Regions from separate parts of the Microbulbifer sp. ABE4_465 genome, predicted to be linked through region 3. Evidence: predicted binding sites of a transcription regulator. Region 3 holds the regulator's gene; each other region holds the start of a gene.
The links. The regulator sigma-54, encoded in region 3, starts transcription at its own class of promoters, with help from an activator protein. The targets are predictions, from matches to a motif close to TGGCACANNNNTTGCNNT.
Positions count from the first base shown of each region.

Region 1: the regulator sigma-54 is predicted to act here: its motif matches at 6,253-6,270, upstream of glnA (glutamate--ammonia ligase).
Region 2: the regulator sigma-54 is predicted to act here: its motif matches at 2,396-2,413, upstream of ACXAG1_RS07285 (formate/nitrite transporter family protein).

Region 1 covers NZ_JBSWXV010000008.1:8,350-18,922, forward strand. The annotation lists gene ACXAG1_RS12950 (bestrophin-like domain) at 1-437, opposite strand, end outside; gene ACXAG1_RS12955 (zinc ribbon domain-containing protein YjdM) at 530-865, opposite strand; gene glnG (nitrogen regulation protein NR(I)) at 1,004-2,422, opposite strand; gene glnL (nitrogen regulation protein NR(II)) at 2,491-3,564, opposite strand; gene ACXAG1_RS12970 (DUF4124 domain-containing protein) at 3,875-4,558, opposite strand; gene glnA (glutamate--ammonia ligase) at 4,786-6,189, opposite strand; gene thiI (tRNA uracil 4-sulfurtransferase ThiI) at 6,580-8,046, shown strand; gene ACXAG1_RS12985 (hypothetical protein) at 8,238-8,846, shown strand; gene ACXAG1_RS12990 (VOC family protein) at 8,980-9,357, shown strand; gene typA (translational GTPase TypA) at 9,614-10,573, shown strand, end outside.
Region 2 covers NZ_JBSWXV010000003.1:64,155-74,727, reverse strand. The annotation lists gene ACXAG1_RS07300 (hypothetical protein) at 67-570, shown strand; gene ACXAG1_RS07295 (hypothetical protein) at 539-781, shown strand; gene ACXAG1_RS07290 (nitrate- and nitrite sensing domain-containing protein) at 802-2,106, opposite strand; gene ACXAG1_RS07285 (formate/nitrite transporter family protein) at 2,627-3,475, shown strand; gene ACXAG1_RS07280 (bifunctional protein-serine/threonine kinase/phosphatase) at 3,514-5,304, shown strand; gene cynS (cyanase) at 5,344-5,793, shown strand; gene ACXAG1_RS07270 (NAD-dependent protein deacetylase) at 5,925-6,812, shown strand; gene yghU (glutathione-dependent disulfide-bond oxidoreductase) at 6,836-7,717, opposite strand; gene ACXAG1_RS07260 (transglutaminase-like domain-containing protein) at 7,776-8,348, opposite strand; gene ACXAG1_RS07255 (GNAT family N-acetyltransferase) at 8,376-8,831, opposite strand; gene rsxA (electron transport complex subunit RsxA) at 9,196-9,771, shown strand; gene rsxB (electron transport complex subunit RsxB) at 9,786-10,394, shown strand; gene rsxC (electron transport complex subunit RsxC) at 10,391-10,573, shown strand, end outside.
Region 3 covers NZ_JBSWXV010000003.1:217,804-228,376, reverse strand. The annotation lists gene ACXAG1_RS07980 (KdsC family phosphatase) at 1-134, shown strand, start outside; gene lptC (LPS export ABC transporter periplasmic protein LptC) at 181-744, shown strand; gene lptA (lipopolysaccharide transport periplasmic protein LptA) at 731-1,267, shown strand; gene lptB (LPS export ABC transporter ATP-binding protein) at 1,365-2,090, shown strand; gene ACXAG1_RS07960 (RNA polymerase factor sigma-54) at 2,320-3,780, shown strand; gene hpf (ribosome hibernation-promoting factor, HPF/YfiA family) at 3,979-4,272, shown strand; gene ptsN (PTS IIA-like nitrogen regulatory protein PtsN) at 4,327-4,788, shown strand; gene rapZ (RNase adapter RapZ) at 4,906-5,793, shown strand; gene ACXAG1_RS07940 (HPr family phosphocarrier protein) at 5,847-6,116, shown strand; gene mgtE (magnesium transporter) at 6,252-7,595, shown strand; gene yjgA (ribosome biogenesis factor YjgA) at 7,660-8,190, shown strand; gene ACXAG1_RS07925 (efflux RND transporter permease subunit) at 8,403-10,573, opposite strand, start outside.

The sequences.
Region 1 (10,573 bases), on a different contig from region 3:
ACCTGCGCCCACAGCGCCTCGTGAATCACCACACTCCTGTCCAGCACCTTCTGCGGTACCCCCTCCCGTTTCGGGTCGAAGTACCGCAGCGTGGCGTATTCCAATAGCAAGTCCTGTGTTGCGCGCGCCGCCTGAGGCTTGAGAAAGTCGGCGTGCAGATACGCGGTGTGAATCGCATTGACCTCATCCAACAGTAACGCTTTGCGCTTGTTGTAACGGTCCGCGGTCATATTGAAGGTAAATGCGAGTAGAAAGGCCAGAAGCCCCAGTGTTGCGGTAACGGCACTGCCAATGGAAGGCTCTTTATCAGAACCCAACCGTCGGATATATCGCCGCCCCAGCGCCAGCCCCAGCCATAGGGCAGCGATCACCCAGAACACGGTAAAGAAGTAAACCGCTGGCAGAGGTATGGCGTGGAAGAAGTTGTCGGCTAACATCGGCTGACCCCAGAACTTTCACTAAGTCTGGTCCAGAATGCCATCGCCGACCATGGAGGGAATGCGGGCGCCGCCGGTGGCGCCCGGTCGCATCACGCTTTTTTGACGAACTCCGACTTGAGCTTCATGGGCCCGATACCATCGATTTTGCAGTCGATATCGTGATCGCCCTCCACCAGGCGAATGTTTTTTACTTTGGTACCCACTTTTACCACCGCGGACGAGCCCTTCACTTTCAGGTCCTTGATCACGGTAATGGTGTCGCCATCTGCCAGCGGATTGCCGTTGGCGTCCTTGATATTCAGCCCCTCCTCTTCCACTGGATCACCAGCGCTCCATTCGTGGCCACACTCGGGGCAAACGAACAGGTCGCGGTCTTCATAGGTATACGCGGATTGGCACTGGGGACAATTGGGCAGTTCACTCATGGTTCTGGACACTTAATGGTGGCAGCGGTGATAGGTTTGGCGGCACCCCTGGCTGGGCGCTGTCGCCGGGAATCAGAACCAAGTATAACCAAAACGGGCACCTAGTGGCGCCAGTTATAACCATTTTTCTATGAATGCTCAGTCGTCAGCCCCGTTCATACCCAATTCCTTGAGCTTTCGGGTCAGGGTATTGCGCCCCCAGCCCAACAGTTCCGCGGCATCGCGCTTGCGACCGGCGGTATGCTTTAGGGCGATTTCGATCAGTGCACGCTCGAACGCGGGAACCGCTTCGCTGAGGATCTCCCGCTGACCGGTAGCCAGCGCCTGATCCGCCCACAATCGCAGGGCTTTCTGCCAGTCCTGGGGTGCTTCGCTGGTGGCGCCCTGCTGGTGAAGCTCGGGCGGCAGATCGTCGATGTGCACTTCGCGGCCGGAAGCCATGACGGTGATCCAGCGGCAGGTGTTTTCAAGCTGGCGCACGTTGCCGGGCCAATCCAGACCAGACAGATATTCTTCGGTTTCTTTGGTAAGAATTTTGGGCTCGACGCCCAGATCTTTGGCGGCGCTGTTGAAGAAGAATCGCACCAGGCGCGGGATGTCTTCGCGGCGATCTGCCAGGCGAGGGATGTGAATACGGATGACGTTGAGGCGGTGGAACAGGTCTTCGCGGAATTTGTGTTCTTCTACCAGGCGCTCCAGGTCCTGGTGGGTAGCGGCAATAATGCGGACATCGACTTTAACCGGGGTGTGGCCGCCCACCCGATAAAACTCCCCGTCTGCAAGCACCCTCAGCAGACGGGTCTGCGTCTCCGCGGGCATATCCCCGATTTCATCCAGAAATAGAGTACCGCCGTTGGCCTGCTCGAAACGGCCGGCGCGTTGAGCGCTGGCGCCGGTGAACGCGCCTTTTTCGTGACCGAACAGCTCGGACTCCATCAGGTCCCTGGGAATGGCGGCCATGTTCAGGGCAATAAACGGCTGGTTTTTACGCGGACTGTGGTTGTGCAGCGCCGCTGCGACCAGTTCTTTACCGGTACCAGATTCGCCATTAATCAACACCGTAATATTGGAGTGCGACAGGCGACCGATCGCCCGGAATACCTCCTGCATCGCCGGCGCTTCACCGATGATTTCCTTGTTGCCGGTGCCGTTCTCGATTACTACCGGCTCTTCCGGCTGCTGCTCGTTGGCCAGCGCCAGAGCTCGGCGGGTAACCGCCACCGCTTCATCGACGTCGAATGGCTTGGGCAGATATTCAAAGGCACCACCCTGGTAGGCGGCGACCGCACTGTCGAGATCCGAGTGTGCGGTCATGATGATGATGGGCAGCGACGGGCGTTCCGCCTGAAAACGCTGGAGTAGCTTAAAGCCATCGGAGCCGGGCATGCGAATATCGCTGATCACCACATCCGGTGATTCACTGTAGAAATCGTCCAGGGCGCGATCGCCGTTCTCATAACAGGTGGTATCGATCCCGGCGCGGGATAGCGCGCGCTCCAGTACCCAGCGGATGGAGCGGTCGTCATCAATGATCCAAACGCGATTGTTCATAGTAATTTTCCGGCCTGCGTTTTAATTCAACTCGTTCTTTCGGTCTTCAACCTGCCCTGGTAAAAACGTCGCGGCTAGTCCGTGGCCAGCGGCAGATAAATCTGGAATTCGGTCTGTCCCGGCTGGCTCTCACATTTAATGAGCCCCCGGTGTTGGTTAATGATGTGCTGGGAAATAGAAAGTCCCAGTCCGGACCCTTCTGCTCGTCCGGAAATCATCGGATAAAAAATCCGCTCACGGATGTCTTCCGGAATCCCCGGGCCGTTGTCGACGATGTCGATTCGGCACACCAGCGAGCAGTGGCGGCGGCCAATGGTGAACTGGCGCTGCACCCGCGTGCGAATGGTCAGACTGCCCTCCGCCAGGCCAATATTTTCTTCGATGGCTTGCATGGCGTTGCGCGCGATATTCAATACCGCCTGGATCAATTGCTCGCTGTCTGCCGGAATATCCGGTATCGAGGGATCGTAATCCCGCTGGATAATCAGCTCGCCACTGCACTCGGCTTCCACCAATTGCGCGACGCGCTCGGTGATGGTGTGCACGTTCACCGGCTCCAGCCTTACTGGAATCCTTGGCCCCAACATGCGGTCCACCAGATTACGCAGCCGATCGGCTTCTTCGATGATGATCTGGGTGTACTCCCCAAGCCCTTCATCATCCAGCTCACTCAGCTCTCTTTGCAGTAACTGTGCCGCTCCGCGAATACCACCGAGGGGATTTTTGACTTCGTGCGCCATGCCACGCACCAGATTGCGGGTGGTCTCCTGCGCAGAGATCAGTGCATCCTCGCGCGCAATGCGCAGCAGGCGGTCCATCGACTGTACTTCCAGCAACAGCAGCCCCAATTCGGTAAGCGGGGTTACCGAGTAGTCGACGGTGCACTCTTCCAGGTTGTGCAAAAACCACAGGGCGCGACGCACGGTGTATTTCTCACCACTGGCCAGTGACGAGCGCAGCGCCTGCAGGGCCGCGGGGTTTTCCCGTACCACCTCCTCGAGGGGCTGGCCACAGGCGCGGGCGCTGGACGCCGCCACCAGGTCTTCCGCGGCGGAGTTCAGATAGCAGAGGGACAGGTTTTCATCGAGCACCAAAACGGCCGAGGTGAGGTTGTCCAACAGCAGGCGCAACTGGCGGTCATTGAGCATTCGCGGTTCCGAAGTAATTCACAAGTCCGGTTCGCTTAATGGCAGTGCAAGAAGCAAACCAAAATGGCGCAAAAAATCGGGCCCATATGAAGATTTACGAGCCACTGGCGGCTGCAGCCAATATCGATCGCACCATTATTGTGCGCAGAGCAAAAAATGGCCAGCGCCGAAGCACATTGTGGGGCGTGGGTACGGGCGAGTGAGTCAGTGCGGGGCGCAACTGCAAACCGAGAACAAACCGAGAAAGAATGAAGCCCCCGCTGCGGACGCTGGCGAGGGCTGTGTCGGAGGGGCAGGTATTGTGCCTGCCTCAGCGCGGCTGGGGCTTGATTGGCTTCGCCACTCCGGGGGCCTGCGGCAAGCGCGGCATCTGTGGGGCCTGCTCGGCGGGGAAGTCCGGCACCTGACCGCCGGGGCGCTTAACGTGTACCTGGATGGTCTGGGACTGCGCCAGGGGCTCGCCGCTGGCACCGAGCAATACTGCCTGGATGGTGTGAGTGCCGCGTTCCAGCGCCGATATATCCAGGCTGGTACCGGAGGAGCTGCCGGACCAGCGCTGGCCATCAATGACCGCAAAAAACTGATATCCGTCCCGCGGCACCGGGTTCAGCGCCACTTCGAGCACAATAAAGCGCTGCCCCGGGGGAATAGTCGCATCGTTGGCTGGGCTGACAATGGCAAAATTCACCGGCCCCAGTTCGGCGCGCTCACGCTCTGCTTCACTGCGCGGCGACAGTTTGCGCGTGGGGAGACCCTCCCCGGGGGTGGCCGGCTGGACATTGATAGGGCCGATTTCCACTTTTTCGGCCTTTTCTCCAGCGGGAGGGTTGTCGCTGAATGTCACGCGCCCATCGGGGCCGACAATCTTGTAGACGGCGCTACCGGAGGAATTCCCCTGGGCGGCGGATTTGTCGTCACTGTGCTCCTGGGCCAAACCCGGCATTGCCAGTAGTGCAAGCCAGAGTATGGACAACTGCGCGGTGGATCTGATCATGGGCGCTCCCGCAATCTTCTTTGCAACATTCCGTTCTCTAAAGGCTAGTGTACTCGCGAACGATATAACCGCATAAATACTCCAGCCATATACCACCGAGTTCGGCGCATAAAAAAAGCCCACACCTGTCGGTATGGGCTTCTCGTCATCTTTGCACCTTCTCATCGGCCCTTCAAAAGAACCGGCGGGGGCGCAGAGATGATACCTGCTAATTGGCAGGACTTACATTAGCAAGAGTAGTAAAGCTCGAACTCAACCGGGTGCGTGGTCATCTGCAGACGCTGTACTTCTTCTTTCTTCAGTTCGATGTAGGCGTCGATGGCGTCGTCAGTGAATACACCACCTTCGGTCAGGAAGGCGCGGTCCTGATCCAGTGCTTCCAGGGCCTGATCCAGGCTGGCAGCAACGGTCGGGTACTCGGCCAGCTCTTCCGCCGGCAGGTCGTACAGGTCTTTGTCTGCAGCGTCGCCAGGGTGGATCTTGTTCTTCACGCCGTCGAGGCCAGCCATCAGCAGTGCAGCGAAGGCCAGGTACGGGTTGGCGGTCGGATCCGGGAAGCGGGTCTCGATACGCTTGCCTTTCGGGCTCGGCACGAACGGGATACGGATGGACGCAGAGCGGTTACGCGCGGAGTAGGCCAGGATTACCGGCGCTTCGAAGCCCGGAACCAGACGCTTGTAGGAGTTGGTAGACGCGTTACAGATCGCGTTCAGGGCGCGTGCGTGCTTGATGATACCGCCGATGTAGAACAGGGCAGTTTCAGACAGGCCAGCGTAGGCGTCGCCCGCGAACTGGTTTACGCCGTCCTTGCTGAAGGACTGGTGTACGTGCATACCGGAACCGTTGTCACCTACCAGCGGCTTGGGCATGAAGGTGGCGGTTTTGCCGTAAGCGTGCGCTACGTTGTGTACCGCGTACTTCAGGATCTGAACTTCGTCAGCCTTTTTGGTCAGGGTGTTGGCGCCAACGCCGATTTCACACTGGCCAGCGGTGCCCACTTCGTGGTGGTGTACTTCGATCTCCAGGCCCATGGCTTCCATGGCGGAACACATGGCGGCACGGATGTCGTGCAGGGAGTCGACCGGCGGAACCGGGAAGTAGCCGCCCTTAACGCCCGGGCGGTGACCCATGTTGCCTTCTGCGAAAGAGGCGCCGGAAGACCAGGCCGCTTCTTCAGAGTTGATTTTGTAGAAGGCGCCGCCCATTTCGGCACCCCAGGTGATGTCGTCGAATACGAAGAACTCGGGCTCCGGGCCCATCAGCACGGTGTCGCCCAGACCGGTGGACTTCAGGTATTCCTCGGCGCGCAGTGCGATGGAACGCGGGTCGCGCTCGTAGCCCTGACCGGTGATCGGGTCAACGATGTTACAGCGAATGATCACGGTCGCTTCGTCGGTGAACGGGTCAATGAACGAAGTTTCGTCATCCGGCATCAGGATCATGTCGGATTCGTTGATGCCCTTCCAGCCAGCGATGGAAGAACCATCGAACATCTTGCCTTCTTCGAAGAACTCACCGTCAACTTCCTTAGACGGAATGGAAACGTGTTGTTCCTTACCTTTGGTATCGGTGAAGCGCAGGTCTACCCATTTGGCTTCGCTCTCTTTGATCAGGTCGAGCGTCTTTGACATTACAGTCCTCCAAGAATGAAAAGTTATGTTCGCGCCGATTCGCTTTATCTTGTGGCAACAGTAAAAGCAAAGAGTGTGCCAAATTGGGGCAAACCGGTAACAAAGTGATTCGGGTCGTAAGAAATGGCCACCCGGGGGAGCAATCGGGTGCAAAACAACCAAACCCCACGGCTTTTTGAGCGCCAGCACTCCCTCTCGGATCACGATAGTCCCAATATTGGTGCTCTCAAACCTCTATTTGCACTATTTTGGGGCCGAAAGGTCACAGTAGGCACCAACTTGGTGCCACAAGCAAATTCCTGATAGCGAGTTTATAATTCGCCACCTTTTCCGGGAAGCCGACAAACGGGCTCCTGGCCTCCAATTCAACCGCGGTTCCGGCACACGTCTATGCACTTCGTCGTCAAGTTTTTCCCAGAGATCACCATCAAGAGCAACCCCGTGCGCAAGCGCATGTCGCGCCAGCTCGCCGATAACCTGCGCAAGCTGATGCGCCAGCTGGATGACCGTATCAAGGTGCAGAAAGACTGGGAGAAAATCGATGTGATCGCGCCAGATGCAGTATCCCACCTTTCCGACCGTATCGAAGAGGTACTGGCGCACACCCCGGGCATCGCCAACTTTGCCCGGGTACAACAGTTTCCCCTCGGTGATCTGGACGATATCTACCAGAAGACACTGGCCATCTGGGGACCACAGCTCGCGGGTAAAACCTTCTGCGTGCGGGTAAAGCGCACCGGCAAGCACGACTTCCAGTCCCTCGACGTGGAACAGTATGTGGGCGGCGGCCTGAACACTAATACCCAAGCCGCCGGGGTAAAACTGAAAAACCCGGATATCACCGTCAAGCTGGAAGTCCGCCACGACAAGCTGAACGTGATCGAGGAGCTGCACCAGGGCCTCGGCGGCTTCCCGCTGGGCACACAGGACCCGGTGATATCGCTGGTGTCCGGTGGCTTTGACTCCACCGTGGCCAGCTACCTCACCATCAAGCGAGGTATCCGTACTCACTTTCTGTTCTTCAACCTGGGCGGGCGCCAGCATGAACTGGGGGTAAAAGAAGTCGCCTTCTACCTGTGGGACAAATACGGCGCCTCTCACCGGGTAAAATTTATCACCATTCCGTTCGATGAAGTGGTCGCAGAAATCCTGGAACAGGTGGACGACTCCTATATGGGTGTGACGCTCAAGCGCATGATGTTGCGCGCGGGCTCCATCATTGCCAAGGAGCTGGAAGTGGATGCACTGGTCACCGGTGAAGCCATCGCCCAGGTATCCAGCCAGACCCTGAAAAACCTGTCGGTGATCGACAGCGTCACCGATACCCTGGTACTTCGCCCGCTAATCACCTCGGACAAGACCGACATCATCCGCACCGCGCGCGAGATCGGCACCGAGGAATTTGCCGCAAATATGCCGGAATACTGCGGCGTGATCTCGGTAAAACCCACCACCCGCGCAAAAATGGAAAAGATCGAACACGAGGAAACCCGCTTCGACTTCACCGTCCTCGACCGCGCCATCGGCAACCGGGTGATGCAGAATATCGATCAGGTGATGGACGACCTCGGCGAGGATGCACCGCCGGTGGATATTTTCAGCGAGCCCGGCGATGCCATCATCATCGACATCCGCCATCCCACCGAAGAAGAAGTGAACCCGTTGGAGCTGGAAAATGCAGAAGTGGAAACCATCCCCTTCTATCGTCTCAGCACCGCCTTCCAGAAACTGGATAAGGAAAAGCAGTACCTGTTGTACTGCGCGCGCGGGGTAATGAGCCAGTTACATGCTTCGCATCTGCTGGATGAGGGTTATCGGAATGTGGGGGTTTTTCGGCCGCAGAAGCTCAAGAAGTAGGTCGTGCATATTCCAAACGCAAAAAATGCGCCACTTGAAAGACCGCTCCCTACAACAACCAGGCACATACAATCACAAACTGCTGCAGACAAACAATTCACCCTGCCTCAATTTATTTTGTCAGCTGTTTCTTTCTAATGCTGCATAGAGTCGTGCACTATTAGCTTAGATAAAAACCAGAGGGAATTGACATGCCACAAGCACGACCGCAGTACTATATAAATCCATTTTTGCAAAATATTGATAACGTTCTTGCAACGAGTCTCACCAAATACAGGTTGAAAACCAATTGCACAACTGTAGATACCACAGCGTGGCACTGTCTTAACAACGTGGAGAGGGAGGCAACAGTCCTGATCAGTGGGCACGGTGCGCAAGCTGGCTTTAACCAACCTGTCAGTGGAATTAGCAATGGCCTGCGTGGTGAGCAACGGATTTATTGCAGCCCCGCTCAGCTCGCAAACTGGCTGCATAGTTTCTGGGCCCTGCCTGTATCTCACGTGAAAATTCGCTTGCTGGGATGTGAACTGAACCATGTCGCTCAACAGTTGGCGATAGAACTCGGTCATTTGGGTTATGTAGACATTGTGGTGGGAGGGTATATTGACTCTGTGATATATGATGGATTCGACGCGCAAACCGGTCGGGGCTCTGCATACTCTTTGGTTGACCTAAACACTGATAAAAAACTTTTTCACAAATCTGCGCTAGCGGCAGCAGGAGTAGAGCGGTTAGAGTGGTACAACGCAAAAGGTAAAAAAGTGACCAAACCCTTTTTCGATAAAAGATTCACCGTATAGAGTTTTCAACAATACCCGGCCTAGTGACCTCGTAAACAGGAGGCCTGTACAGCCCCCATGGTTTATTTTCCTTTACGCCTCACAGTGCAGGGCATGTATACCGCCCTTACATATAATGCAAAAAGGACTAAAGATGTTCAGCCACATCATGCTCGGCGCCAACGATATCCAGGAATCCAAAGCCTTTTACGATGCCATCCTCGGCGAGCTCGGCTACAAGCCCGGTGTTATCGATCAAAAAGGCCGCTGCTTTTACTTCACCGACACCGGGGTATTTGCGATTACCAAACCCATCGACGGCCAACCGGCGAGCTGTGGCAATGGCAGTACCATCGGCTTTGCGGTGGAGAGCCCGGAACAGGCCGACCGCTGGCACGCAACCGGTCTCGCCAACGGCGGCGCTCCCTGCGAGGACCCGCCCGGGGTACGTGAGGGCGGCGGCTTGAAGCTGTATCTGGCCTACCTGCGTGACCCGGCGGGCAACAAAATCTGTGCGATGCGCCGCCTGTAAAGTCTGAATTCCACGGATAAGTGCACCGGTTTACCCGCTTCAAACCGCCTTTCCAGCCGGGCCAGGGCCCGGCAGCCCTCAAAACCGCACAAATTTCCGCCAATCCGACTCCCAATTGCCACACTTCACCTCTATAATGCGCGCGCTTTGGCCGGATAGCCGCTGTTTTACCTCTCAGCCCAGCCCCCGCCTGACCTAATTCTCTGGTGCGACCCACTGGTCGCACCCAATCACGCATTACGCCCAGAGGCCCCCAGTGATAGACAATCTTCGCAATATCGCGATCATCGCCCACGTTGACCACGGCAAGACCACCCTGGTGGACAAGCTGCTGCAGCAGTCCGGCACCCTCGACCGCCGCAGCGCCGACTCCGAGCGCGTGATGGACTCCAACGATCAGGAAAAAGAGCGCGGTATTACCATCCTCGCCAAGAACACCGCGATCCGCTGGAACGACTACCGTATCAACATCGTGGACACCCCCGGGCACGCCGACTTCGGCGGTGAGGTAGAGCGCGTACTGTCCATGGTGGACTCTGTACTGCTGCTCGTAGACGCGGTAGACGGCCCCATGCCGCAGACCCGCTTCGTCACCTCCAAGGCCTTCGAGCAGGGCCTGAACCCGATCGTGGTCATCAACAAGATCGACCGTCCGGGCGCCCGTCCGGACTGGGTAATGGACCAGGTGTTCGACCTGTTCGACAGCCTCGGCGCTACCGAAGAGCAGCTGGACTTCCCGGTGATCTACGCCTCCGCCCTGAACGGCATCGCCGGTCTGGACGAAACCGATATGGCGGACGACATGACTCCGCTGTTCCAGATGATCGTCGACAAGGTCAAGCCGCCGCAGGTGGACAGCGACGGTCCTTTCCAGATGCAGGTTTCCGCACTGGACTACAACAGCTACGTGGGCGTGATCGGTGTTGGCCGTATCACCCGCGGCACCCTGAAGCCGAACCAGCAGGTAGTGATCCTCGACCGCGACGAAAAGTCGCGCAAGGCGAAGGTCCTGCAGGTCATGGGTTACCTCGGCCTGGAACGCGTGGAAGTGGAACAGGCCAGCGCCGGCGACATCGTGTGTATCACCGGTGTGGGCGAGCTGAACATTTCCGATACCCTGTGCCACCCGGACCACCCGGAAGCACTGCCGGCACTGTCTGTGGACGAGCCCACCGTGAGCATGACCTTCCAGGTGAACGATTCCCCGTTCGCCGGT
Region 2 (10,573 bases), 150 kb from region 3:
CTCGGAAAAATACCCGGTGATGCTGCCGGGTGTTTCCTGTTGCACACAGACATTGGGGACAACTTCATGGCGGACCCTCAGGATTCGGAACAGCCGAACCGGCAGGCATCAGAACCGGTTTACGCGCGGGAGCACGCGGGACATTCTTCTCGGTCAGGTTCTGCTGAGGCGGAAAGCCTGTCACAGGAATTCAATGCACTGCGAGAGCGGGCAGAAGCAACCATGACCCTCGCCTCGGCCTGGGCTGAGAACTTTACCAGCCTGGTCCAGCTCGAATTCAAACGCACCCTGCAAGCCGGCACACGTATTGTCGTGATGCTGCTGATTCTTTTCTTTCTCGCGATATCCCTGATCGTCAGCCTGTGTGCCGGGCTTGGCCTGATGGGCTACTACTATTTCCAATCCATATACCTGGGTTTCGGCATCTTCATGGTGTCCCAATTTGTTGTTGTTGGCGGACTGCTGCTGGCAATGAATCGCTTGAAGAACTTCCTGGGATTTGACGAATCCCGCAGGCAGGCAAAAGAGGCTCTGGACGATGTCACTGCGCTCTTTAAACAAGCAGATTGAACAGCGCCGGCAGGCGATGGTAAAGCAACGTCGCTGCGCGCTAACCCTGATGCAACAGCAGCAGGCCCATGCTCTAGTCCAGGCCCAGCGTGTTCCGCTACCGCTCGCGATGCTGGGCGCCTTCGCCGGTGGCTTCGCTATCCAGCGATTGTTTAATCGCCCCGCAACCCACACCCTGGTGAACTGGTACCTGACTCTGCGAGCGTTTTAACACCTGTCGCGCCGGTGTTTTCAGCGGGGCAGGCGCTGCTCGGCCCCGGCATTGATTATACGCTCGGCAACTTCCACCAGCTTCAGGTTCATTTCCATCGCTCTCTGTTGCATGGTGCGATAGGCGTCGTCTTCGCTCATGCGCAGACTTTTGATCAGAAGCCCTTTCGCCCGCTCTACCAGCTTGCGCTCTGCAAGTGTCTTGCGGGTTTCTTCCAGCTCGGTACTTACTCGCTGAATATGCGCCACCTGGGACCTGATCAGATCGTAAAGGGAGTGCGCCAAAGGCTGGCCGTGCAAGGTGCCGATACCGCTGGCCGCTACGCTGCCATACAAGCCGGGAACTTCGGGGTCGAATAGCACTGCCAGTGCCGGTAGGTTATTCCAGTCTGCAGATTTCATCTGTTGTAACTGCGTATAGTGATGGCCGAGCTCAGACTGCGCATCGGATACCCGCTGGCGGCTCACCCGCAGCAGGCGCGCGGCCATGGCATCCTCCAGTCGATGCATCGCATCAATACGTGCCGTTGCCAACTGATACCAGACCTCGCTGATTTCCGAGGCAATCGGCTCGCCATTTTTGAGCCCGGCGATCACCAGCCGCAGCCGCTGTAAATCCCGCGATTCCTGACTGTCTTCAATCGATTTCCAGCGCGCGGTCTCGTTCTCGCCAGCATATTCAGCAAACACGTCCAGGCTGCGTCGCTGGCAATCCTGCAGCTGCTGCAGGCGCTCATGCAAGCTTGCATCAAAGTGGCTGCTGGCAAAGCCAATAGCGCCCCAGGCCCGCTCCTGGCCGGAAAACTCCTTGGCCTGCATAAAGTTAAACAGTGCGACCAGCAGGCGGGTCACTTCCGGGTCGTCGGCAACGTCCGCAGCTTCGAATACCACGCTCAGCAACCCGGCAATCAGCCGGCAGTAGGCATCGGTAGATTCCAGAGCACTCACCTCAAACGCATCGATGTGCCGACGTAGCTCCGCCAGCTCATCCAGCCCGTGCAGGGAGTATGCAATGCTGTTTAACAGGCGCATGTCGGCAGCGCCATCGCAGCGACCACCGTGTAAGTATCGATTGTGCAACAATGCGCGAAACTGGCCTTCACTGAGCTGGCAATTCTGGATTTGTGCGTTGCGCTGCTCTTCAAACCGAAAACCCGCCGACACCAGATAAATATTGCAGATGCCACGCTCCCGCTGCAGTTGATGCACCAGGTCCGATACCGTAGTTACCAGTTCGCAACTGCCGGCCAGGCGATCCAACGTCTGAATTTCCGCGCGCTTGGCAGCGAGCAGAAATTTTTCAGCATCTTCACTGTGGTTCTGCATGGTGGTGTCTCCGCACGCGACTCCTTGCATCTGAGCAATCCAGTCAATGAATACGGCTTATCCCAGCAATTTGCATTCCACAACAGGCCGAGTTCACGCTATCGCGGCCGGAAAACTACCTGACCCGCCTTCCGCCATTGCACCAGTTTCGCCCCTTTTGGCGCCGCCGCACCAACCCGGTGCAAGAGGAAATCAGTCTGCAACGATAGAACAAGATTCACATCACATTTTTTTACCTGCTTGAGCGAATGCACGCAGGGAGCAGCGACCAAAAGCCCAGCAAAAACTTTGGCATCGAGTTTGCTTTAGATTATGAGCGCAAGCTCGTGCAATGCAGCGCGACCGGGCTCAGCCCAACCAATCTGAACACTCTGGATAAAGGCGTCCACCACTTTCCGACTTATGTCTGTCTGTGTGGGCGCCTTTTTTTGTGCCCGAAAATCCGCGCTCCGGTTCTGCAATCGACCACGGGTGGCAACAGAAGTGGCAAGGCCTCCAGCACTAAATAAAGGAAACGACTATGGCTTATCTCGCTCCTACAGAATTTGTGACCAAAATGGTCGACGCGGGGGAATCAAAAATTTTCATGTCCACCCGGGACACGCTGGTACGGGCGTATATGGCGGGTGCCATTCTCGCACTGGCTGCGGTATTCGCGGTGACTGTCGGCACCATGACAGGTTCCCATTTGATCGGCTCCATCCTGTTCCCGGTGGGCTTCTGTATGCTCTACCTGATGGGCTTTGACCTGTTGACCGGTGTATTTGTCTTGGCGCCACTGGCGTGGCTGGATCGCCGCCCGGGTGTGACCTGGGGCGGGATCTTGCGCAACTGGGGCCTGGTATTTGTGGGCAACTTTGCCGGCGCCCTCACCGTCGCGGCAATGATGGCGTTTGTGTTTACCATGGGCTTTAACACCGAGCCGGGCGCTGTCGGCGCCAAGCTGTCGTCCATCGGCGAAGCGCGCACCCTGGGCTACGCAGAATACGGCGCGGCGGGTTGGTTTACCATTTTTATCCGCGGCATGCTGTGTAATTGGATGGTTTCCATGGGCGTTGTCGGCGCGATGATTTCCACCAACGTGAGCGGCAAGGTCATCGCCATGTGGATGCCGATCATGTTGTTCTTCTTTATGGCGTTCGAGCACTCGGTGGTAAACATGTTCCTGTTCCCCACCGCGATCATGATGGGTGGTGACTTCTCGGTGATGGATTACCTGATCTGGAACGAAATCCCCACCGCGCTGGGCAACCTGGTAGGCGGCCTCGCGTTTACCGGCCTGACTCTCTACAGCACCCATTACAAAACTGCACCCAAGCGTCAGCTGAAAGCGGAAAGCAGCTCCGCGGGTAAAGAAGCACTGGCCTGATAGCACTACAGCCCCGCACTCCGCGGGGCTATTTTTTTATGGCTATTTCTATGACCAGTTCTATGCCGAGTTCTATACCCAGCTCTATACCCAGTTCTATCAGTGGTTCTCTCCTATTGGCAGCGGGTCAGCACACGAGCGCCGGCCTCAAACCGGAAAACCAGGACAGTTGCGGCGCCATTTTGCCAGCGGAACCGCAGTTGGCCATCAAGGGCGCCGCCTTTGCCATCGCCGATGGCATCAGCTCCAGTACGGTCAGTGCTGTGGCCAGTGAAACGGCGGTGAAAAGTTTCCTCGACGATTACTACTGCACGTCCGATGGCTGGAGTGTACAGAACGCTGCCGAACAGGTAATCAAGGCCACCAACGCCTGGCTGTTTGAGCAGACCCGCCAGAGCCCCTACCGCTTCGATAAAGACAAGGGGTATGTGTGTACCTTCAGCGCCGCCATTTTCAGAGGTAGCGAGGTGCACCTGTTTCACCTCGGCGACTCCCGTATCTACCGCCTGCGCGGTGACTCTCTGGAGCAACTCACCCACGACCACCGTCTGTGGCAAGGGGAGCACCACAGCTACTTGAGTCGCGCGCTGGGCGCGGACGCGCAAACGGAAATTGATTACCGCCGGCTTTCCCTGCAGGCCGGCGATCTGTTTATTCTGAGTACCGATGGGGTGCACGATTCCCTGTCGCAACGCACGCTGATCGAACACCTGCAACAGAAAGGCGCGTGTCTCGATCGCACAGCAAAAACCCTGGTGGCCGCGGCACTGGCTAACGGCAGTAGCGACAATCTTACGGTGCAACTGGTGCGGGTGGACAAACTCCCCCACACAACCCCGGCACTGATTGATCAGGCCGGTAAATTACCATTGCCCCCGATTCTCAAATCCGGCGACAGCTTCGACGGCTTTACCATCGAGCGGGATATACATGCGAGCCACCGCAGCCATGTCTATCTGGCTACCGACCAGGCTAGCGGCAATCGGATAATCCTCAAGGCGCCCTCCGTCGACCAGAGTGAAGATCCCGCACATCTGGAGCGGCTTTTAATGGAGGAATGGCTGGCGCGACGGGTGGACAGCGCCCACGTGGTGCGAGCAGCGGCAACCCATCGCCCGCGCAATTATCTCTACACCACGCTGGAAGTGGTGGAGGGGCAGACATTGCGCCAGTGGATGACCGACAACCCCGCGCCGAGTCTTGAAACCGTACGCGGCATCGTCGAGCAAATCGCGCGCGGACTGCAGGCCCTGCACCGCGCTGAAATACTGCACCAGGATCTGCGCCCGGAAAATATCATGATCAGCGATGCGGGTACCGTTACGCTGATTGATCTGGGCTCGGCGAAAGTGGCGGGGATTGCGGAAACCGCGCAGGAAAATGGCCAGTTGATCCTGGGCACCGCGCTGTACAGCGCACCGGAATATTTTCTCGGCGACGGCGGCACGCCGCGCTCGGATCTTTTTTCTCTGGCGGTTCTCACCTACCACCTTCTATCCGGCGAGTTTCCCTACGGCGCACAGGTCGCGCGTAGTAATACGGTAGCGGCGCAACACAAGTTGCGCTATCGCAGTGTATTGAGTGAGTCCCGTGCCATTCCCGCATGGATTGACGCCACCCTGAGAAAAGCGCTGCAGCCCAATCCATTGCGCCGCCACGAGGCGCTGTCGGAATTTATTTATGAGTTGCGCCACCCCAATCCGGATTACGTTAACAGTACCCGGCCGCCACTGATGGAGCGCTATCCGGTGCGTTTCTGGCAGTCGGTGAGCGGTGTTCTGTTGCTTGTTGTTTTTTATCTATTGAGCCTGATTTCCCAGGCAACCTGACTATCAAATCGACCCAACCATCGCAAATGGAGAGCAAACATGATCAGCAACCGCCAGCAGGTTACCGACCTCATTTTAGTGGCCAAGGTACAGAAAGATTTGAAATGGGCGCAGGTGGCGGATGCCATCGGCCAATCGAAGGAGTGGACCACCGCGGCCTGTCTTGGCCAGATGACGTTCACCAAAAAACAGGCGGCCGTAGTCGGCGAATTGTTTGACCTCAGTGACGAGGCGGTAGCCTGGCTGCAGATTGCCCCTTACAAGGGCTCCCTGCCCACTGCAGTGCCGACAGATCCACTGATTTACCGCCTGTACGAGCTGGTGAGTGTGTACGGCACCACCATCAAGGAGCTGATCCACGAGGAGTTCGGCGATGGCATCATGAGTGCCATCGACTTTTCCATGGATATCCAGCGGGAGGAAGACCCAAAGGGCGATCGGGTGAATATGGTGATGTCCGGCAAGTTCCTGCCCTACAAGACTTACTGATTCACCCTGCCTGAATCACTACGCTGGCGGGAACAGTCCCGCCAGCGTAATCCCGGTGCAACCTTCTGCTGCCAGACTCGTTACAATAGCGGTTCCGATTCCATTCTTTGCGAGCCCAAGCGATCTGCCCCATGAGCCTGAGCACACTGTCCTCCCCCACTCTTTCGGATGGCAACGTTGTTGCGGATTTACCGCTTCCGAGTGCGGAGGCGGCGGAGCAGCTGGCGGCGTTTATCCGTCGCCATCCGCGTTTGACGGTGCTGACCGGTGCCGGGGTGAGTACGGATTCCGGCATTCCGGATTACCGCGATCGCAATGGCCAGTGGAAGCGCAAGCCGCCGGTGGACCATCGCGAATTTATGAAGTGTGCGGCGACGAGACAGCGTTACTGGGGGCGGGCGTTGATCGGCTGGCCGGTAATCCGCAATTCGGCGCCGAACCCGGCGCATTTTCATCTGGCGGAGCTGGAGCGTCGCGGGTATGTCAATCTGTTGATTACCCAGAATGTGGATCGACTGCACCAGCGCGCGGGCAGCGAGCGGGTGATGGATTTGCACGGGCGGGCGGATGAGGTTCGCTGTATGGGTTGTGACTACCGGGCTATGCGACAACTGGTGCACGATCGGAGCTATGCGCTGAACCCAACCTTCCGCCATTACACGGCGGAGACGGCGCCGGATGGGGATGCGGATCTGGAGGTGGATTTTTCCAGCTTTCGGGTGGCGGATTGTCCGGACTGTGCGGGGATTCTGAAGCCGGATGTGGTGTTCTTTGGGGATAATGTGCCGCGGGAACGGGTGCAGTTGGCGATGGATACGTTGCGGGAGAGCGACGCTCTGCTGGTGGTGGGTTCTTCGTTGATGGTGTATTCGGGGTTTCGTTTCTGTCGTTATGCGAAGGAATGGGGTAAGCCAATGGCGGCGCTGAATCTGGGTAAGACCCGGGCCGATGATTTGATTGATATGAAATTAAACGCAGATATCAGAGAAACCCTAAAGCAGGCACTCGACCTGCTTTAGTCATTCCACTCGCCACTAGAGAATCAATCCTTCCCTTCGGGGTCCTCTAGTTTGTCTTGCGTACGCAATTCAAAATCACTGGCATCGTGCCGCTCATGCAACTGCTCTGAAGGCTCACCCCAGGTGCGGTTGACCATGCTTCCGCGTTTCACTGCCGGGCGCTCGCCCACTTCATCCACCCAGCGGATTACATTTTTGTAAGTGTGGGCTTCGAGGAATTCCGCCGCATCGTAGGCTTTGTTTTTTACCACCGCGCCGTACCAGGGCCAGATCGCCATGTCGGCGATGGTGTATTCCTTGCCGGCAATAAATTGGTGTTCGGCCAACTGGCGGTCGAGGACGTCGAGTTGGCGTTTGACTTCCATGGTGTAGCGGTTGATGGGGTATTCGTATTTTTCCGGGGCGTAGGCGTAGAAGTGGCCGAAGCCGCCGCCGAGGAAGGGGGCGGCGCCCATTTGCCAGAAGAGCCAGTTGAGGGTTTCGGTGCGTTGTTCCGGGGTGTGGGGGAGGAATGCCCCGAATTTTTCTGCGAGGTACAGCAGTATGGAGCCGGATTCGAATACGCGAATGGGCGGGGTGGTGCTGTGGTCGACGAGGGCGGGGATTTTGGAGTTGGGGTTGATGTCGACGAAGCCGCTGCTGAACTGGTCGCCTTCGGTGATGCGGATCAGGTGGGCGTCGTACTCGGCGCCTTCATGGCCCAGCGCCAGCAGCTCTTCGAGCATGATGGTGGCCTTGACGCCGTTGGGTGAGGCGAGGGAGTAGAGCTGCATGGGGTGTTTGCCCACGGGCAGATCTTTGTCGTGGGTGGCGCCGGCAATGGGGCGGTTGATATTGGCGAACTGGCCACCGCTCTCGGAATCCCATTTCCACACGGCAGGTGGGGTGTAGCTTGCGTCCGACATGAAGGCTCCTTTATCGCATTGTATTTGATGCGTAAGAGTAAGCCTGTGGCGGTTAATTTCAAACGTCTGGCAGGTTTTCGATTACCGCCTGATAGCTGTCGCAGTTTTCCAATACCTGAATAACCTGCGGCAGCGGTTCTGCGTAGTTCTCGGGCAGGTCGCGTTCGCCCTCTCCGGTCGGGGTGTAGGCGAGTCGTTCCTGGGGTGGAATAAATTCGGCGATGATGCCCGCGTCGGGATTATTGCCGCGGGCGTCGATACGGAACCAGCCGTAGCGTTCCAGGTAAAGACTGTTGAAGCCATGCAGGCAGTAGCGGCCACGGGCTTGGTCCAACAACAGGCGTTGATAGCTGAATCCGGCGGGGATGTCGTTGGCACGCAATAGTGCCGCCAGCAAGTGGCTCTTGGCAAAGCAGAAGCCAGTGCCGGCGATCAGCACTTCGGAAGCTTTGCAGGTGACCGGATTCAGGGCGAAGTCGCCGCTGTGGCGAATTTCATCGCGCACAAATTCAAAAGTATTGCGGGCGGTGCCAAATTTGGCTCCGGAACGGCATTTGAGGTCGGCGGCAGCGTCGAGGATATCCGGGTGCTGCCAGTCGATGATTGGGGTCGCTTGTAGGTACGCTTGCATGCTCGGGTCGTTATTTTTAAAGGCGAGTCAGAGGTCCAGCCTCATATAAACGCTATTGGGGTCATCTGTATATGCGGCGAAGGGAGGACACTCTGTGAACCCGTGGCGCCGGTACAGCCGCCGGGCGGGCAGGAAGAAGGCCATGGAACCGGTTTCCAGGCTGAGGCGGGTGTAGCCCCTGGCGCGCGATTCGTCAATTATATGCGCCAACATTGCGCTGCCAACCCCTTTGCCCCGCGCGGAGGCGCCGGTGCGCATGGATTTGATTTCACCGTGACCCGGCGCAAGTTCTTTGAGTGCGCCACATCCAAGTAGCTGGTCACCATCACACAGGGTCCAGAAGGTGATGCCCGGCTGGCGCAAGCCGTCGAGATCCAGGGCGTGCACACTCTCCGGAGGCGATGTGGCGCGCATATCATCAATATGGTCCTGCAGAAAGGCCGCTATGGCGGCACCGGAGAGATCGTCGATCGCTATTCTCATTTGTAGTACTTCGTCATGGGAGCGGCTTTGGCGGAAGTCCGAACTCTGGTGCGCTTGATTTCCCCTGGGCGGAAGGGGCAGCAGAGATGTGGCAATAGAGGTGCGACAATAGAGGTGTGGCAAGTTGAACGCCCCTACCCTCTCGCCCATAATACCGCCCCCTGATCAGGCAACACAGACTCGTGCACTGGCTGCAGCGCACAACCAATAGCCTGCAAACTTTGCGCCAGCACAGCAAATTCGACGCCAGCCGGGCGGACAAGCCACCGCTGACGAAGCGGGCACGCTCCCGTCCTGCACATCATTTCTGCGCGAACCTGTTGCATTAACCGCGGCCCGGCGCAGTGGGCAGAATGGAATCTCTATGACCGAATTTACCGTCATTCTTCTCAGCACCATCCTGGTGAACAACTACGTGCTGGTGCAGTTCCTCGGCCTGTGCCCATTTATGGGGGTTTCCAACAAGCTGGAGACCGCCATCGGCATGGCGGGTGCGACCACGTTTGTGCTGACCCTGGCGGCCATCTGCTCCTACCTGGTGAATACCTACTTACTCGAACCCTTCGGTATGGAGTACCTGCGCACCATCTCCTTCATTCTGGTGATCGCGGTGGTGGTGCAGTTTGCGCGCATGTTTATCGAGAAGACCAGCCCGCTGCTGCACCGGGTGCTCGGGGTATTCCTGCCGCTAATTACCACCAACTGCGCGGTGCTGGGTGTGGCCCTGCAGAACACCCTCAAGGCGAACAACTTTATCCAGTCCACCCTGTACGGCTTTGGCGCGGCGGTGGGTTTCTCCCTGGTACTGATCCTGTTCTCCGCCATGCGCGAGCGCCTGGCCGTGGCCGATGTGCCCAAACCTTTCAAGGGCGCGGCCATTGGCATGATGACCGCGGGCCTGATGTCCCTGGCCTTTATGGGCTTCAGCGGGTTGGTATAAGAGGAGGAGCGACGATGGAATGGTTGTCTGAAGTATCCACGCCCCTGCTGATTCTCGGCGGTATGGCGCTCGTGTTCGGCGCCCTGCTGGGCTTTGCCGCGGTGCGCTTTAAGGTCGAGGGTGATCCGATTGTGGATCAGATCGACTCCCTGCTGCCACAGACCCAGTGCGGCCAGTGCGGCCACCCCGGTTGCCGCCCCTACGCCGAGGCCATCGCCAACGGCGAGGCCATCAACAAATGCCCGCCCGGCGGCCAGGCCACCATCAACGAACTCGCCAATCTGCTGGATGTGGAGCCAACCCCGCTGGATGCGGAGCACGGTGTGGAAGACGTCAAAAAGGTGGCGTTTATCCGCGAGGCCGAATGCATCGGCTGCACCAAGTGCATCCAGGCCTGCCCGGTGGATGCCATTGTTGGCGCCGCCAAGCAGATGCACACGGTGATCGTGGACGAGTGCACCGGCTGTGACCTGTGCGTGGAGCCCTGCCCGGTGGACTGCATCGATATGGTTCCGCAGGAGGCCAGCCTGCAGCAATGGCACCCGAACAAACCCAAAGACGGTATCCAATTGATCGCCAGCGACCGCCCCGATCTGCACACCGATGACCGGAGTGCCGCATGAGCCAGGTAGACGAACGACAGAGCGCCAGCGAGCGCCGCGCGGCCCGCGAGGCCCATCTGGTTGCCAGCGAAAAAGCCCGGGATCTATCCCGGGAGCTGAAGATCAACGACTTCCACGGCGGTATCCACCCGCCGGAGAACAAGCACCAGTCTACCGGCGAGCCCATCGGCACCATTCCC
Region 3 (10,573 bases):
CACCGGTACAGGAACGCGCCCTGTTCACCACCGAACGCAGCGGCGGCCTGGGCGCGGTGCGAGAGGTTTGCGATCGCATTATGCGTGCCCAGGGAACCTTCGACGCAGCGCTGGCTCCTTATATAGCGCAGTAATTGAATTGCGTTAAAACCTGACACAGGAAAAAGGAAGAAATATCGGATGCGCACCTGGCTTCCCCTGGTGATCGTAGTTGCACTGATCTCCCTCGGGCTATGGTTCACCGAAAGTCCGCCCGAACAACTGCTGGGCAAGCGCCCAACTCAGCAAGAGTACAACCGCGCTGCCGATCTGATCATTCGCGATGCGCGCACACGGCATTACGGGGTCGAGGGCGACCTGGCCTACGAAGTAGACGCCAAACGTATTACTTTTTTCCAGTTTGCCCGCCGCGACCGAGCTGACCTTACCGAGCCGCGGATGATGTTTTACCAGGGCGATGACACCAAGTGGCGCACGGAGTCCCGTACCGGCGTGGCTTATGACAACGGGCAAAAGGTGGTTCTGGAGGGCGATGTCTCGGTTATGGAGCTGCCCCAACCCGGCATTACGCTGCGCACGCCGAAAATTGTCATCAAACCCCGCGAGGAATTCGCCGAAACGGACAAAGTTGTTACCATCACCGATGGCCTCAACCTCACCACCGGCAAGGGCCTGCGCGCCGATCTAAAAAAAGACAAGGTAGAAATACTGTCCGATGTGGAAAGCCGCTATGAACTTCGCTGACTTACGCCGCCGCCTGACCACTTTGGCACTGGCACTCGCCTGCGCACTGCCCGGCATCCAGGCCGTCGCCTTGCCCGACGACCGCCAGCAGCCGGTCAAGGTTTCTGCAGACAACCTGGAAGCGAACCGCAGCAAGAACCTGTCGGTCTACAGCGGCAATGTTGTAATCAGCCAGGGCTCCCTGCAGATTCGTGCCGACCGGGTTGAAGTGCACGGCAACAGCAAGGGAGAGATCAACAAGGTCATCGCCACCGGCACGCCAGCGCACTTCCAGCAACAGGTCGAAGAAAGCACCACGCCGGTCAAGGCCCGCGCTGCGCGCATCGAATTCCTGGTGGCCAATGACGCCCTGCAACTTACCGGAGAGGCGTTTGTCGACCGCGACGGCAACACCCTGACCGCCGAACGCATCGATTACGACCTGAACAGTGAGCAGATGAAGGCCCGCGGCCAGTCAGAGAAAAAGCGCGTGGAAATGATCTGGAAGCCCGAAGGGCAGTCCGGGGACACCGACGGACAGTAATGAGACTTTAGCGAGTAACGGCATTGAGCCATTACCGCCAACGCAACACGCAGATTTATTGAGTGCGGCCAGGTGCCGCCCCAGCCGGAATTGAATAATGCCAACGCTCAAGGCGCTCCATCTCGCCAAGCAGTACAAAAAGCGCAAAGTCGTTCAGGATGTCTCCGTGAGCGTATCCAGCGGCCAGGTCGTCGGCCTGCTGGGACCCAACGGCGCGGGTAAAACCACCTGCTTCTATATGATCGCCGGTCTGGTGCAGGCGGATGCTGGCCAGGTATTGATCGACGATGAAGATATCACCGGCCTGTCCATGCATGGCCGCGCGCGCAAAGGCATTGGTTACCTGCCCCAGGAAGCCTCCGTTTTCCGCCGCCTCTCGGTGCAGGACAATATCCTCGCGATCCTGCAGACTCGCAAAGACCTGAACAATGCCCAGCGCAAGGAGCAGCTGGAAGCCCTCCTGGAAGAGTTCCACATCACCCATATCCGCGAAAGCCTGGGTATGGCCCTATCAGGTGGTGAGCGGCGGCGAGTGGAGATTGCCCGCGCCCTGGCAACCAACCCCGCATTCGTATTGCTGGACGAGCCATTCGCCGGTGTCGATCCCATTTCCGTCAACGATATCAAGCAGATCATCCGCCACTTGAAAGACCGCGGAATCGGCGTTCTGATCACCGACCACAACGTTCGCGAGACCCTGGACATCTGTGAGACCGCGTTTATCGTCAGCGAAGGCCACATTATCGCCTCTGGCGACCCCCGCGACGTGGCCGAAAACAAACAGGTGAAAGACGTCTACTTAGGACACGAGTTCACCATCTAGTTCACAGAGGGAAAGACCTCCCTATTTCACGCCAACTCGAAGACATTGGTCACAGGATTTAAGCTGTGACCAAATGCCATCATTTTTTCGGCACACTTATTGCTTAACCGCCCTCTTGTCTTCCGCCCCGCCCCGGGGTAGTCTGCATGAAATGAGCTTTACCCCGCCGCCGGAAACATAAAATTCTCCGCAGCGGATTCACGCCAGATTTTTCTGCCGGCACACCCCTATGAAGCAGTCACTCCAGTTAAAACTCGGCACTCAGCTGACAATGACGCCACAGCTGCAACAGGCCATCCGCCTGCTGCAGCTGTCGACGCTGGACCTGCAACAGGAAATTCAATCCGCCCTGGACAGCAACCCGCTGCTGGAGTCGGACTTCGACGAGCACGCCGGAGAATCACTCCAGGACCAGAACACTCCCGCAGAGCGCAAGGAAGAAGCCTCTGAGCGAGCCGCGGAAACCCAGGCCGAGTCCTCCGCAGACGGCGACTGGACCAACGATATTCCAGATGACCTGCCGGTAGATACGCGCTGGGACGACATCTATTCAAGCGGCAGCCACAGTGGCGGCGAGGGCGAAGATTTCGCGCTCGAGCAGCGCAGCGCGGCCTCGGAAAGCCTGCAGGATCACCTGCAGTGGCAACTCAACCTCACCCCACTCTCTATCGAAGACAAGCTGATCGGCGAAACGCTGATCGACGCCATCGCTCCCAACGGCTTCCTGGGTACCCCCATTGAAGAGCTGGCGGAGTCCATGGAGCTGGACGTCGATGAGGTCATGGCCGTATTGAAGACCATCCAGCAGCTGGAGCCGGCGGGCTGTGGCGCGCGCGATCTGCGCGAAAGCCTGCTGCTGCAACTGCGCCAGCTGCCGGACCAAACCCCCTGGCTTTCTCAGGCCGTAGCCGTGGTGAGCCAGCACCTGGACCTGCTGGGAAAACGGGACTTTCGCCAATTGAGCCGCCGCACCCGCCTCAGCGAAGCGCAACTGGGCGATGTCATGCGGCTGATCCAGACGCTCACGCCCTACCCCGGTGAGGCCTTCGGTGGCGAGGAGCCCCAGTATGTGGTGCCCGACGTCATCGTCAGCCGCAAGCAAGACCGCTGGGTCGTGGAACTAAACCCGGAAACCACGCCCAAGCTGCGCATCAATGACGCCTACGCGGCAATGATCAAGCGTGCAGACAACTCCAGTGAAAACAACTATCTGCGCGACAACCTGCAGGAAGCGCGCTGGTTCCTGAAAAGCCTGCAAAGCCGCCACGAAACGCTCCTCAAGGTCGCCAGCAGCATTGTGGAAAAGCAGCAGGGATTTTTCGAGCAGGGGCCGGAAGCCATGAAACCCATGGTGCTGGCGAATATTGCCGAAACCATCGGCATGCACGAGTCCACTATTTCCCGGGTCACCACCCAGAAGTACATGCTCACGCCTCGCGGCGTATTCGAACTCAAGTACTTTTTCTCCAGCCATGTCAGCACCGACTCCGGAGAAGATGCTTCCTCCACTGCCATCCGGGCGCTGATCCGCAAGCTGATCGATGGCGAGCAGCCGCGCAAACCGCTGTCTGACAACAAGATCACCCAGGAGCTCGACGCCCAGGGGATCAAGGTGGCGCGACGCACTGTAGCGAAATACCGGGAGTCCATGGGCATCCCCTCCTCAAGCGAAAGAAAGCGACTGGTGTAGGCCGCAGGGTCACACTTTTACCCAAACCCGTCGTGCCTTCCCCCCAATTCCACCTACACTTGGCCTCGGCGGCTATTTTCTGGGCAACCAATAGCCTGACAGCGAGTGTATCCTTCCATTCTGACGCACTTCCTAGTAGGGTTGCCGCCCTGTGCGGGGGTGCAGCCAGATTGTGTTGTACTCGATGAGGAGAAATCCATGCAGATCAATATCAGTGGCCACCATGTAGACGTTACTCCGGCCATTCGCGATTACTGCCTGACCAAACTGGACAAGCTCTCCCGCCACAATGACCTGATCACCACAACCCAGGTCACCCTGTCCGTCGACAAACTAGTCCAGAAAGCCGAAGCGCGGATTCACGTGAGCGGCAACAAGGATATTTTTGCCGATTCGGAGTCAGAGGATATGTACGCGGCGATTGATTCGCTGACCGACAAACTCGACCGACAGCTGTTGAAACACAAAGAGAAGTTACGCGGTCACCGCTAGGCTCCATCATTACGAGTCAACGGTTGATTCGCACCGCTAGATCATCTGCACGTTATGACATTGGAAGCATTACTCTCTCCCCGCCTGAGCCTTTGCCACCTGGCGGGGAGTAGCAAGAAAAAGCTGTTGCTCAATATCGCCCAGGCGATCTCCGAACTATACCCCGACCTGGACACCGACACAGTGTTCAACCAGCTGGTAGCCCGGGAGCGCCTGGGTTCTACCGGCATTGGTGAAGGTGTCGCCATTCCACACTGCCGTCTGCCTGGCTGTGAGAAGCCCATCGGTGTCCTTTGCACCACCTCTCCAGCTGTAGATTTTGACGCCATCGACCGTCAGCCGGTGGATCTGCTTTTCGCCCTGCTGGTACCGGAGGATTCCGACCAGGAGCACCTGGATACCCTGGCGGAAATTGCCGCCCTGTTCAGTGACAGCCGTGTACGTGAAAAGCTGCGCCAGGCCACTACCAGCGATGACCTCTACGCACTGGCCATTAACAGCGCAGCGGCGGCCTGATTTTTATTGAGCTAGCGCTCAATGGCGCAGCTTTCGACCCCGCGGATCGGGGTGACTGCTTTATACTGGCCCGGCGAATAATTAGGGCCTGCTCAATTGGCAAGGAGCGCGAGTGCAATGCGATTGGTCATCATCAGCGGCCGTTCCGGCTCAGGAAAAAGTTCTGCCCTGCAGCTACTGGAAGACGTAGGCTTCAACTGCATCGATAACCTGCCCGCGAGCCTGCTGCCAGAATTGGTACGCCGGGTAAGCGAGCAATCACCACAGACTGCTCCGGGCCACCATGAAAACACCCAACTTGCCCTGGGCATCGACGCCCGCAACCTGTGGCAGGATGTGCGCCAGGCACCCCAGGTCATTCATGACCTGCGCGAGAGCGGTGTTGAATGCGACGTTGTCTATCTGGATGCACGCTCTCCGGTGCTGGTTCAACGCTTCAGCGAGACCCGACGCAAGCACCCCCTGAGCGACAGCCGAACCCACCTGTTGGAAGCCCTCAACCGGGAGAAAGAAATCCTGGCGCCACTGGCCTCCATGGCCGACCTGGTGATCGATACCAGCAGCCTTAGCCTGCACCAACTGCGCGACCAGATTAAAACCCGGGTGGTCGGCAAAGACTCACCGGGTATGGCGGTGCTATTCCAGTCTTTCGGCTTTAAGCACGGCGTGCCGGTAGACGCAGACCTGGTGTTTGACCTGCGCTGCCTGCCCAATCCGTACTGGGTAGCGGAGCTGCGAGAAAAAACCGGGATGGACCCGGAAGTAGCGGACTTCCTCCGCTCACACCAGGAAACCCAGGACATGCAGCGGGATATCACCGCATTTCTGGAGCGCTGGCTGCCCTCATACCAGCAGAGCAACCGCAGCTATACCTCGGTGTCCATCGGCTGCACCGGTGGCCGCCACCGCTCGGTATACATGGTGGAACAACTGGCCAAGCACTTTGCCAGTACATTTGAAAACATTCAGATCCGCCATCGGGAACAACAGAAAAACCACGGTTGAGCCTCTCGCCAGACTGCTCGACGGTAAAAAACCGCACGGAAAGATCATCGCCAATGCAGAAAAGTCGTATCACCATCATCAATAAACTCGGACTTCACGCGCGCGCGGCCAGCAAATTTGCCCAGACCAGTGCGCGCTTTTCCTCCGATGTGAAAGTGCACTGCCAGGGAAAAGCCGTGGACGGTAAGAGCGTGATGGCTTTGATGTTACTGGCCGCCGGCAAGGGTGTAGAGCTCGAACTCGAAGTGGCCGGGCGCGATGAGGACGCTGCCCACGAAGCTATTTGCGCACTGATCAATGATCGCTTCGGTGAGGGTGAATAGAGCCCAGCACAGTGGACTGAACAGATAGCCGGAAAGACAAACAAGCTGCCAACTCCCGGTTTAGCACTATAATGCCGGCACCCGCCCCTCCACCGAACACCAGGACCGTCTGTGCCCAAACCCGTCAACGCCGACATCAATTTCCGCGCCCAAAACCAGCTCGGTGAGCTGTACGCGGCACTGGATAGCGGTACCGGGCGCGAAGTCCAGCGCATGCTGGCATCCCTCTCCCCCCCCAGCATCGCCCAGCTACTGGAAAGCTCCCCACCGCGCATTCGTCAGGTGCTGTGGAAACTGATCGATCGCCAGATCGAGGGTGAGGTGCTGCAGGAACTCCCGGACGAGGTACAGAGCCAGATTCTCTCCACCATGGACACCGAGGAAATGGTGGCGGTGATGGAAGGGCTCGATGCGGACGATGTGGCGGACATCCTGCAACAACTGCCAGATCGGGTGATGGCGGAAGTGCTGTCGGCGATGAGCGAGCGCGACCGCCAGCGGGTAGAGAGCGTCCTCTCTTACGATGAGGAAACCGCCGGCGGCCTGATGGATACGGAGATTGTCTCCGTGCGCCCGAACCTGCACCTGGATGTGGTACTGCGTTACCTGCGCCGCCACGAGCAGCTGCCGGAATCCACCGATAACATCTTTGTCGTCAACCGCAAGGACCGTTTTATCGGCCTGCTGCCGCTGACCAAGCTGCTGACCACTGACCCGTCGGTTACCGTGCGCGAGATTATGGTGACCGATATCGAGCCGATTCCCGCGGATATGCCGGACGATGAAGTGGCGCGACTTTTCGCCAAGTACGACTGGATTACCGCGCCGGTTGTCGATGAGGAGCGTCACCTGTTGGGCCGCATCACCATTGATGACGTGGTGGATGTGATCCGCGAGGACGCGGATCACTCGCTGATGAGCCTGGCGGGTCTCGACGAGGAGGAGGACACCTTTGCCACGGTCAGGCGCACGGCGCCGCGCCGCGCCATCTGGCTGGGCATCAACCTGCTCACCGCACTGCTCGCGTCCTGGGTGATCAATCTGTTTCAGGGCACCATCGACAAGGTGGTGGCGCTGGCGGTTCTGATGCCAATTGTGGCGAGTATGGGCGGAGTTGCCGGCAGCCAGACACTGACGGTGGTCATTCGCGGTATGGCACTGGGCCAGGTGGGCCGCAGCAACCTGGGCTGGCTGTTGTCGCGAGAGCTGGGTAGCGGTGCGTTAAACGCGATCCTGTGGTCGGCGGTAATGGGAGTCATTGCGGCACTCTGGTTTGGGGATCCGCGTATCGCCTGGATTATCATTGCGGCCATGGTCATCAATCTGATTACGGCGGCGCTGGCGGGGGCAATTCTGCCGGTGGCGCTGCGGGCAATGCGGATCGATCCGGCGCTGGCTGGTGGTGTGGCACTGACGACGGTGACGGATGTGGTGGGCTTTATGTCTTTCCTTGGACTGGCAACAATATTTTTTGCCTGATGATTGGGTACCCGGCTTACCGGGTACTGCAATTATTGGTTGAATTCAGATCTCGAGATTTTCTATGCACAATTCTGATGAAAACAATCCGTACGATGAGTTTGATGAGGACCTTCCGAAAAGCAAAACTCAAATAAAGGAGGAGATGCACGAGCTGCAGGCGCTCGGCAAAAAACTGACGGAGCTGAATGCGGCAAAGTTGGCGGAGGTGCCGATGGATGCGACGCTTGAGGAAGGGATTGCGACCTTTCACCGGATCAAGTCGCGGGAGGCGCGGCGGCGCCAGCTTCAGTACATTGGTAAGTTGATGCGCAAGGCGGATGTGGAGGCGATTGAGGCGGTGCTGGAGAAGCACAAGGAGCAGGACCACCACCATTTGCGCTTTGACCGGATGGCGGAGGAGTGGAGGGAGCGCTTGCTGACCGAGGGCAAGGAAGGCCAGAGTGCATTTTTTGATGCGTTCCCCGGTGTGGATATCCAGCAATTGCGCACGCTGATTCGCGAGTCCAATAAAGAGATTGCCAATAAAAAAGCCCCAACCAACCAGCGAAAACTGTTTCGCTACTTGCGGGACTTTTTTATGCAGGTGGACTGAGCGGGACGTCAAAGCTCAATTCGCACCTTCTTTTCGCGCCCGGTGGCGGCAAGCCACCGGGGAAGGGTTTTCAGGACCACTGTAAACCCTTCCTTGGGCGTTGCGGCGCAAACGTCCTGTTTGCGACGCTCCTGAAAACCCTTCCCCGGCAGCGTGCCTTCGATTCGAACTTCAGCTGCGATTAAGCGATTCCCAACTTCTCTATCCCGACTTCAACCCGGGCAGGTTTCAGCCGTTAGCGGCTTTCCCGGCTCATTCCCCTCCGCTGGATTCTTCAGCGGCTTGAACAAGACCAGCAGCAATGGCAGCAGTGTAAGTGAGCCCAGCAGGGCCGCCGACATGGCCAGTGCGGTCAGCAATCCGAAGTAAATCGAGGGCACGAATTTGGACAGTGCCAGTATCGAGAAGCCGGCGATAATCGTTATGGCGGTGTAGAACATGGCGCGGCCAATGGTGGCGTGGCTGCGGTGCATGGTGGCGATGTAGTCGCCGTCTTTGGCGAATTCTTCGCGGAACCGGTACAGGTAGTGGATGGCGTGGTCGACGCCGATGCCGACGGTGATGGCGGCGATGGTGATGGTCATCATGTCCAGCGGGATGTTTGCCAGGCCCATACCGCCGAGGACCACGCAGGCGGCGAGCATATTCGGCACCAGGGCGATAATCGCGATGGGCAGTGACCGGAACAGCACCAGGAACATCAGCAGGATGCCGGCGAAGACGGCGCCCAATGTGAGGATCTGGGATTTGAACAGGCTCTGCAGCATGTTGTTGTACAGCACCAGCATGCCGGTCTGGCGGATGTTTTCCGGGGCGATGCCCATTTCATTCTCTGCATAGGCGTAGATACGCTGGATCAGTTCATCCCGGCGCAGGTTGGGGTCGGTTTCCATCACGCGCATGGTGATGCGCGCCTGCTGCTCTTGCGGCGACCAGTAGGGGTTAATCAGTACCTGATTGATTTCGTCCGGCAGGCTCTGGCGGGCAACGGCCAGCTCGAAGTCGTTGAGGCCGCCGTCGTTCAGGTCCTGGGCCACTTTGTACAGGGTGGCGAGGGACTGCACCTTGCCGATTTCCGGCTGCGCTTCAAGGAAGTCGTGCAATTGCTCGATCTGGTTGAGGCCGGCTACGGTAAACCAGTAGGCGTCCGGGGCCTGGCTCTCGCCGACATCCGCGGCAAAAGGATCGTCCGCAGCGAAGGGGTCTTCGGCGGCAAACGGATCTGCCTCCCCTTCCGCGCCGTCGCCAGCAATCTCATCGCCGCCGAAGTCAGCGCCGAACGGATCTTCTTCCCCAGCATCCGCTCCCTCAAAAGCCGGTGCGGTGTCTTCCGGTTTGCTGAGAACCACATCCAGGCTGATGGTGCCGCCGAGGCGCTGATCAATGACCAGCATGCCCTGGTGAATCTCGGTGGAATCGTCAAAGTAATCGATAAAGCGGTTTTCCACTTTCAGTCGGGAGATACCCACGGCGCTGATTATCGCCGCCACCACTGCAACACCGAGCACGATACCTTTGTGGTTCTCCGCAAAGCGGGAAAACACCTGGGTAAATGCGTGAGAGTTGTCCGCGCCCTGGCCGCCGTCGCGCTTTTTCAGCAGCATCAGGCTGGCGGGAATAATCAGGAATGACAGCACCAGTGCCATGGTCACCCCAATGGTCATCATCCAACCGAAGTCGATCACCGGGCGAATTCCGCTCACGACCAGGGAGATAAACGCGACCATAGTGGTGAGGCCGGTGTACAGGCAGGGTTTGGCCATAAACGCGACGGTGGCAGACGCCAGCTGGAAGCGATCCCACTCCGGGTGCTCGGAGAAATACTCGCGATAGCGCACCGCCAGGTGGATGGTGATGGCCAATGTGATGATCAGCAGCAGGGCGACAAAGTTGGCGGAGATCACGGTCATACGCCAGTCGAGCCAGGAAAGCAGCCCCAGCATCATCACCGCGGTGGTCACACAGGTAATCAGCGGCAGCAGTACCCAGCGCGGCTGGCGAAATATCAGCAGCAGGGTGACCACGATGAAAATCAGAATACCGGCGCCGAATACCATCAGGTCACTCTGGATAAACGCGATCATATCCGAGGTGATCATGGTGAGACCGCCGAGGAACAGCTCGGCGTTGTCGTCGTAATGGGCGAGGATCTGCCGCACCTCGTCGACGCGATCCCGCGCGGCGGTTTCCTGGGCGGTGCGGTGTTTCAGGTATTCTGCACTCACCGCTTCCAGGCGGCTTGCCTGTTCCGCATCCAGACCCTGCTCATTGCGCAGGCGACGCAGCGCATCGCGCTCGCGCACCAGGTCGAGTCCTTCCCTGTCCAGTTCCAGGTTGAGCATCATGGCGGTGGTCTCACCATCGGGGCTCAATATCAGTTCTT